DNA from 4 places in the Enterobacter hormaechei subsp. xiangfangensis genome. Region 4 is predicted to be linked to each of the others. Evidence: predicted binding sites of a transcription regulator. Region 4 holds the regulator's gene; each other region holds the start of a gene.
What was found. Region 4 encodes CRP, which controls carbon source genes, mostly activating them, when cyclic AMP is high. Its sites were predicted from a motif close to ATGTGANNNNNNTCACAT; they were not measured.
Positions count from the first base shown of each region.

Region 1 (2,204 bases), 1.2 Mb from region 4:
CAATATCCGCAGACGTCTGTAGGGTACGGATCTCCTGAAATAATCCCAGCGCGTCGTCGTACTCTTTACGCAAATAACTCAGCCACTGTTTAATGCGCGCGACGTGATACAAGCCGGTATCGCCCTGCTTTTCCAGCCGCGTGTATTTTTGCAGTAGTTTCACCACATCCGCCCACGGCATCCGCGGTTCATTATATTTCACCACCCGGCTGAGGTTCGGCACGTTCAGCGCACCGCGGCCAATCATCACGGCATTACAGCCGGTCTCTTTGAGGCAGGCCTGCGCGCTCTCGTAATCCCAGATTTCGCCGTTGGCAATCACCGGAATCGTAAGCCGTTTGCGGATCTCGCCAATCGCCTGCCAGTTAATGCGCTCGGCTTTATAACCATCCTCTTTGGTTCGCCCGTGCACCACCAGCTCGGTGGCGCCCGCCTGCTGCACCGCGTCAGCAATTTCAAACTGCTTATCGCCGCTGTCCCATCCCAGACGGACTTTGACCGTCACCGGCAGATGCGATGGCACTGCCTCACGCATGGCCTTTGCGCCGCGATAAATCAGCTCCGGATCTTTAAGTAGCGTCGCCCCCCCGCCGCTGCCGTTGACCAGCTTTGACGGACAGCCGCAGTTAAGATCGACGCCGTACGAACCAAGCGCTACCGCGCGGGCGGCGTTTTCAGCCAGCCACTCAGGATACTGGCCGAGCAGCTGGACGCGCACCAGCGTACCGGACGGCGTGCGGCTCTGACGATGCAGTTCCGGACAGAGACGATAAAATGATTTTTCTGGCAGCAACATATCGACCACGCGCAGAAACTCCGTCACGCAGAGATCGTAATCGTTCACCTCGGTAAGCAGCTCGCGCACGAGAGAGTCGAGCACGCCTTCCATCGGGGCCAGTAAAACACGCATTCTGAGTACCTGTGAAAAAAGACGCGCTATAGTAGCTGCTCTCTATGTATGTTGAAAGCCCGGCGTTCCATTCCGGAATGTCTGGTATGCCCAAAATTCATGATGTGATCCGTGGCACATTTTCAGGTTTAATTGTATGATGAATACGTCTCAGCAAGGACTTTCACCATGAGCAAATCACTGAATACTATCTGGCAATACCTTCGCGCCTTCGTCCTCATTTATGCCTGCCTGTACGCCGGCATTTTTATCGCTTCGCTGCTGCCGATTACGATACCTGGCAGCATTATCGGCATGCTGATCCTGTTTGTACTGCTGGCATTACAGGTGCTGCCCGCAAAATGGGTCAACCCAGGGTGCTTCGTTCTCATTCGCTACATGGCCCTGCTTTTTGTGCCTATCGGCGTTGGGGTTATGCAGTATTACGATGTGCTTAAAGCGCAGTTCGGCCCGATTGTGGTCTCCTGCGCCATCAGTACGCTGGTGGTTTTCCTGGTCGTCAGCTGGAGTTCACACATTGTGCATGGCGAACGTAAGGTCGTCGGGGAGAAAACAAAAAAATGATGGCGAATATCTGGTGGTCCCTGCCGTTAACCCTGGTGGTGTTCTTTGCTGCGCGTAAGCTTGCGGTGCGTTTCAAAATGCCGTTGCTCAACCCGCTGCTGGTCGCCATGGTGGTGATTATTCCTTTTCTGCTGCTCACCGGCATTTCTTATGAGCGTTACTTCGCCGGGAGCAAGATCCTTAACGATTTGTTGCAGCCTGCCGTGGTGGCGCTGGCGTTTCCTTTATATGAGCAACTGCTTCAGATCCGCGCGCGCTGGAAATCCATCATAACCATCTGCTTCGTGGGGAGCCTTGTTGCGATGATCACCGGCACCTCGGTGGCCTTAATGATGGGCGCATCGCCGCAGATCGCCGCCTCTATCCTGCCTAAATCCGTCACCACGCCGATTGCCATGGCCGTGGGCGGCAGCATCGGGGGCATTCCGGCCATCAGCGCCGTGTGCGTGATTTTCGTCGGTATCCTGGGCGCGGTGTTTGGTCATACGCTGCTGAATATCATGAAAATTCGTACCAAAGCGGCACGCGGTCTGGCGATGGGTACCGCCTCGCACGCGCTGGGCACCGCACGCTGCGCGGAACTCGATTATCAGGAAGGGGCATTCAGCTCGCTGGCGCTGGTGATCTGCGGGATTATCACTTCCCTGGTCGCGCCGTTTATCTTCCCGATTATTCTGGCAGTAATGGGCTAAAATTTGCGATGCGTCGCGCAAATTTCATTTTCATTTCA
Region 1 is NZ_CP017183.1:3,070,041-3,072,244, forward strand. Features, by position in the region: gene dusC (tRNA dihydrouridine(16) synthase DusC) at 1-910, opposite strand, end outside; gene BFV63_RS14695 (CidA/LrgA family protein) at 1,079-1,474, shown strand; gene BFV63_RS14700 (CidB/LrgB family autolysis modulator) at 1,471-2,166, shown strand.
Region 1: the regulator CRP is predicted to act here: its motif matches at 1,013-1,030, upstream of BFV63_RS14695 (CidA/LrgA family protein).

Region 2 (2,204 bases), 320 kb from region 4:
GCCCGCCCAGTCGACATTCAGTTTAAGTCTGTCGGGGCAATAGATGACGTTCTGCAACACCAGATCGTTAACCGAGGCGTAGGAGTGTTTGTCTTCAGCGCGGATGTAGAACAGGTCTCCGCGCGTGATGCGGTAGGGACGGTCGTTGAGGACGTGCAGGCCATTGCCCCGCCACACCAGCACCAGCTCGCAAAACTCGTGGGTGTGCTCGGCGAAGACGTTTTGCGGGTAGCGGTCGGCCACCGCGACGGCCTGACTCGCGGAGGCAAAAAAATCATCTTTGCGAAGAATGAGCTGAGCAGCCACACCACAACCTCTACGGCGAATAACCGGACATTATTAGCCTTTTTGCAGCAAAAAAACGGTGACTGCCCTCGCGTTACTGAAGCAACGCGTCTTTCCCCTGACGAATATCGCGCGGCGACCAGCTAAACTCCCGGCGAAACAGCGTCGAAAAGTGGTTACTGTCGCCGAAACCGCAGCGATAGGCGATATCGGTGACGCTTTCGTCGGTATGACGTAAAAGGTGACGCGCTTTGATCAGGCGCAGACGGTTAAGGTAACGCTGCGGCGTCAGGCCGGTATGCTGCTTGAGCTGACGATGCAGCGTGCGCAGCGAGAGCGAAAAGTCATCCGCCAGCGTTTCCCAGCAGACATCTTCGGCGAAATGATCTTCCAGCCATGCCATCAGCTGATTCAGGCGCGCGTCGTTATTTTCCAGCCCTTCCACCAGGCTGCTGCGCCGCAGCAGCACCAGCAGCTGCATAAACAGCAGCTCGCGGGTAGCAATGGCGTGCGTCTCCTGTCCATCCTCGCTCTGCTCCATCTGGCTCACCAGCTGACGCACCTGCTGCAACGTGGACTGATTCACCCGCCAGTGCGACGGATAATGGCCGTCCTTCTCCTGCGGCAACAGCTGATTCAGCCCGGAAAGAAACTGGAACGCATCCGGAGAACGATAGAGCACATTGGTCAGGCACAGGTTGTCGGTATGTTCATACAGGTGCCTGTCGTGATCGCGCACGAAGCACACCGTACCGCCGCTGATGGTATACGGCTGACCGTTAAACACGTGGATGCCCGTTCCGTGCTCAACAATCACAATTTCATGAAAATCATGATGATGCTCCGGGAACGCAGCCTGAGGCAGCCGTGGCTCAATCGCGACCGGCGAAGCCCCCGTAGGAAAAAAATCGACGCTGTGCAGTACGGTCATAACGGCCCCCACCAATGAGAAAAGTTCTCAAAATAGTAATTAAGGCCTTTCACGCTCACCTTAAATTTTTGACAGCAAACCGCGCAAAAGCTGTCGGTTTTTCAAGAAACAGGCGGAAAGATCGGGAAATGCGGTCAGCGTCACACTGCCTGCAAACCCCGCCATTACTGGAAACTGTGAACTCCCTCACGTTCATCTTTGCTTTCTTGCCAGCGCGAGATTTGGGCTGTCAGTGGCGAGAAGGTGGCTATTTCTTCCCTTTCTTACACTCCTCGCTAATGACTTAAGAAAGGACCCGACCATGACTTTTCGCCATTGTGTGGCTGTCGATTTAGGCGCATCCAGCGGCCGTGTAATGCTCGCCACCTGGGACTGCGACCTGCACACCCTTACGCTTCGCGAAATGCACCGTTTCGCCAATTGTCTGCAAAAACAGGACGGTTTTGTTACCTGGGATATCGACGCCCTGGAAGCAGAGATCCGCACCGGACTTCACAACGTCTGCGAAGACGGTATTCGCATCGACAGTATCGGCATTGATACCTGGGGTGTGGATTACCTACTGCTGGACCGTCACGGCGAACGCGTCGGCCTGCCCGTCTCCTACCGCGACAGCCGCACCGATGGGCTAATGGCGCACGCCATCGCCCAGCTTGGCAAGGAGAACATCTATGGTCGCAGCGGCATTCAGTTTCTGCCGTTTAACACGCTGTATCAGCTGCGCGCGCTGGTTGAGCAACAGCCAGAGCTGGTCGAAAAGGTGGCGCATGCGCTGCTGATCCCGGACTACTTAAGCTACCGTCTGACCGGCAACATGAACTGGGAATACACCAACGCCACCACCACGCAGCTGGTCAACATCAACACCGATAACTGGGATGAACATCTGCTGGCCTGGACGGGCGCCTCGCCGTCCTGGTTTGGCGCGCCAACCCATCCGGGCAATGTGATCGGCCACTGGCTTTGCCCGCAAGGGAATAAAATCCCC
Region 2 is NZ_CP017183.1:4,549,458-4,551,661, forward strand. Features, by position in the region: gene rhaR (HTH-type transcriptional activator RhaR) at 1-306, opposite strand, end outside; gene rhaS (HTH-type transcriptional activator RhaS) at 380-1,216, opposite strand; gene rhaB (rhamnulokinase) at 1,518-2,204, shown strand, end outside.
Region 2: the regulator CRP is predicted to act here: its motif matches at 1,345-1,362, upstream of rhaS (HTH-type transcriptional activator RhaS).

Region 3 (2,204 bases), 390 kb from region 4:
CTCTATTCTCTCCACCACCGTGGCGTACCGTAACTGGCACTGGAATAAGTTCCTCGTGGGGCTGATCCTGGTTGGCTTCCTCTGTATCGACGTGCCGCTGTTTTCTGCGAATCTCGACAAGATTGTCTCCGGTGGCTGGCTGCCGCTGACGCTGGGTCTGGTGATGTTTATTGTGATGACGACGTGGAAGAGCGAACGTTTCCGCCTGCTGCGTCGTATGCATGAGCACGGTAACTCTCTGGAGGCCATGATCGCCTCGCTGGAGAAATCCCCACCGGTGCGCGTGCCGGGCACGGCGGTGTATATGTCTCGCGCGCTGAACGTAATCCCGTTTGCGCTGATGCATAACCTCAAGCACAACAAAGTGCTGCACGAGCGCGTGATCCTGCTGACGCTGCGTACTGAAGATGCGCCGTACGTTCACAACGTGCGTCGCGTACAGATTGAACAGCTGTCGCCAACCTTCTGGCGCGTGGTGGCAAGCTACGGCTGGCGCGAAACGCCGAACGTGGAAGAGGTGTTCCACCGCTGCGGTCTGGAAGGCCTGAGTTGCCGCATGATGGAGACGTCGTTCTTTATGTCCCACGAGTCGCTGATCATCGGCAAGCGCCCATGGTATCTGCGCCTGCGCGGCAAGCTGTATCTCATTCTGCAACGTAACGCCCTGCGTGCGCCTGACCAGTTTGAGATCCCGCCTAATCGCGTGATTGAGCTGGGCACGCAGGTCGAGATTTAAGACTCCGTGCGGGCTGATGCCCTCACCCCGCCCCTCTCCCACAGGGAGAGGGCGCAACCATAAAAAACGGTAACCTGACGGTTACCGTTTTGCATTTACCTCCTCTGCATTTCACTTAGCGAAACGTTTCGACGTTGATCACAAATCCGTTACGTCATGATGGTTTTCTGAACACTTCTGCGGCTACACTATTTTTAGCGAAACGTTTCGCTAGTGGAGCAAAAAATGAAGAAAGGCACAGTACTCAACTCAGAAATCTCATCGGTGATTTCCCGTCTTGGGCATACCGATACGCTGGTGGTTTGCGATGCAGGCTTACCGGTTCCGCGCAGCACAACCCGTATCGATATGGCGTTAACGCAGGGCGTGCCCTCGTTCATGCAGGTACTGGAAGTGGTCACCGCGGAGATGCAGGTTGAGGCGGCCATTCTCGCGGCGGAAATCAAACAACATAATCCGCAACTCCACGAAACGTTGCTCAGCCACATTGAGCAACTGCAACAGCACCAGGGAAACACCATAGAAATTCGTTACACAACGCACGAGCAGTTCAAACAACAAACCGCAGACAGTCAGGCGGTGATTCGCAGCGGGGAGTGTTCCCCGTATGCGAATATCATTCTCTGTGCTGGCGTCACCTTCTGAGGCCATCATGGACGCATTACTGCAACTCAAAGGGATCGATAAATCGTTCCCGGGCGTAAAAGCCCTCTCCGGCGCGGCGCTGAACGTCTATTCCGGGCGCGTCATGGCGCTGGTGGGCGAAAACGGCGCCGGCAAATCCACCATGATGAAAGTGCTGACCGGTATCTACCAACGCGATGCCGGTTCGCTGCTGTGGCTGGGTAAAGAGACCACCTTCAACGGCCCGAAATCCTCTCAGGAAGCGGGCATCGGCATCATCCACCAGGAGCTGAACCTGATCCCGCAGCTCACCATTGCGGAGAACATCTTCCTCGGTCGTGAGTTTGTGAACCGGTTTGGCAAAATCGACTGGAAAACCATGTATGCTGAAGCGGACAAACTGCTGGCGAAGCTGAATCTGCGCTTTAAGAGCGACCGACTGGTGGGCGACCTTTCCATCGGCGATCAGCAGATGGTGGAAATCGCGAAGGTGCTGAGCTTCGAGTCGAAGGTCATCATTATGGATGAACCGACCGACGCCCTGACCGATACCGAAACCGAATCCTTGTTCCGCGTGATCCGTGAGCTGAAATCCCAGGGCCGCGGCATTGTCTATATCTCACACCGCATGAAAGAGATCTTCGAAATCTGCGACGACGTCACCGTCTTTCGCGACGGGCAGTTTATTGCCGAGCGCGAAGTAGCAACCCTGACCGAAGATTCGCTGATCGAAATGATGGTGGGACGTAAGCTCGAAGATCAGTATCCACATCTGGAGAAAGCGCCGGGTGAGATCCGCCTGAAGGTGGATAACCTCTGCGGACCGGGCGTGAATGACGTCTCC
Region 3 is NZ_CP017183.1:4,618,742-4,620,945, reverse strand. Features, by position in the region: gene kup (low affinity potassium transporter Kup) at 1-736, shown strand, start outside; gene rbsD (D-ribose pyranase) at 962-1,381, shown strand; gene rbsA (ribose ABC transporter ATP-binding protein RbsA) at 1,389-2,204, shown strand, end outside.
Region 3: the regulator CRP is predicted to act here: its motif matches at 863-880, upstream of rbsD (D-ribose pyranase).

Region 4 (2,204 bases):
TTAGTGGTGCCCGGGGGAAAAATGGGGCTGGCAATGGAACTTATCATGACACCGCTGGTGCAGCGGCTGATGGAAGGAAAGCAAATCGCGTGAACATGTTCCCTCTCCCCGTGGGAGAGGGTTAGGGTGAGGGCATCAACACGCACGATGCCCCAATAATTAAGCCTCTATCACTTCATACGAATGGGTGATTTTTACCGCTTTCTCCAGCATTAACGCCACAGAGCAGTATTTCTCCGCAGACAGGTCAACCGCACGCGAGACCGCCGCATCCTTCAGTTCTTTGCCAGTGACGATAAAGTGCAGATTAATATGCGTGAACAGGCGTGGCGCCTCTTCGCGACGTTCTGACGTCAGCTTCACTTCACAATCGGTCACGTCATGACGGCCTTTTTGCAGGATCGACACCACGTCGATCGCGCTGCATCCGCCCGCCGCCATCAGCACCATCTCCATCGGGCTTGGCGCTTTATCGCCGGAGTTGCCATCCATCAAAACCTGGTGCCCGGAAGCAGACTCGCCCAGGAACGTTAACCCTTCAACCCATTTCACACGCGCTTGCATATTCACTCACTCCAACGTTGCATTTTTTATGACAGATTACGTGTACGTTACATTTCTCGCAACGGAAGGCGACCTGCGTCATGCTGAAGCGAGACACCAGGAGACACGCGGCGAAAGCTATGCTAAAACACTCTGGATGCTACAGTAATACATTGACGTTACACATGTATGCAGAGGACATCAAACTTTACTGGCTGCGAAACGTTACGACAGCCGACTTCCCAGGTATGGGTAAGAATTCGATTGCAACCCCAGAGTCCGGATGCATCTTATGACTCTGGTGACAGCTTATAACAGAGGATAACAGCGCATGGTGCTTGGCAAACCGCAAACAGACCCGACTCTCGAATGGTTCTTGTCTCATTGCCACATTCATAAGTACCCATCAAAGAGCACGCTGATTCACCAGGGTGAAAAAGCGGAAACGTTGTATTACATCGTTAAAGGCTCGGTGGCCGTGCTGATCAAAGATGAAGAAGGGAAAGAGATGATCCTTTCTTATCTGAACCAGGGCGATTTTATCGGTGAACTGGGCCTGTTTGAAGAAGGCCAGGAACGTAGCGCCTGGGTTCGTGCAAAAACAGCATGTGAAGTGGCTGAAATTTCTTATAAGAAATTCCGTCAGCTGATTCAGGTCAACCCTGACATCCTGATGCGTCTCTCTTCCCAGATGGCACGCCGTCTGCAAGTGACCTCTGAGAAGGTGGGTAACCTCGCCTTCCTGGACGTAACCGGTCGTATCGCGCAGACGCTGTTGAACCTGGCGAAACAGCCAGACGCCATGACCCACCCTGACGGTATGCAAATTAAAATTACCCGCCAGGAAATCGGTCAGATCGTCGGCTGCTCCCGTGAAACAGTGGGCCGTATCCTGAAGATGCTGGAAGATCAGAACCTGATCTCCGCCCACGGTAAAACCATCGTGGTTTACGGGACCCGTTAATTCCGGTCAAACGGCGTGCCGCCGCAGGGTGGCACGCCGTTTTTGTCTCTACTCCTCATGTGGCGCAGGCTGATCTATCACCCGGAAGTTAACTACGCACTGCGACAAACGCTGGTGTTGTGTCTTCCCGTGGCCGTGGGCCTGATCCTCGGACATCTTCAGCAAGGCCTGCTGTTTTCCCTCGTGCCCGCCTGCTGCAACATTGCCGGTCTGGATACGCCGCATAAACGCTTTTTTAAACGTCTGATTATTGGCGGCTGCCTGTTTGCCGGCTGTAGCCTTGCCGTACAGCTCTTACTGGCCCGCGACATTCCTCTGCCTCTGATCCTGACCGTGCTGGCGATGACGCTCGGCGTCACCGCCGAAATCAGCTCGCTACACGCCCGCCTGCTTCCCGCGTCGCTGATTGCCGCCATCTTCACCTTAAGCCTTGCAGGCAACATGCCGGTGTGGGAGCCATTGCTAATCTACGCCCTCGGCACGCTGTGGTACGGGCTGTTTAACTGGTTCTGGTTCTGGCTGTGGCGGGAACAGCCGCTGCGCGAATCCCTGAGCCTGCTCTACGTGCAGCTTGCTGAATACTGCGAAGCAAAATACACCCTGCTCACTCAACATACCGACCCGGAAAAATCCCTGCCGCCGCTACTGGCGCGCCAGCAAAAAGTGGTGGATCTGATCAGCCAGTGCTATCAGCAGC
Region 4 is NZ_CP017183.1:4,231,224-4,233,427, forward strand. Features, by position in the region: gene BFV63_RS20305 (phosphoribulokinase) at 1-93, shown strand, start outside; gene BFV63_RS20310 (OsmC family protein) at 160-564, opposite strand; gene crp (cAMP-activated global transcriptional regulator CRP) at 875-1,507, shown strand; gene BFV63_RS20320 (YccS/YhfK family putative transporter) at 1,565-2,204, shown strand, end outside.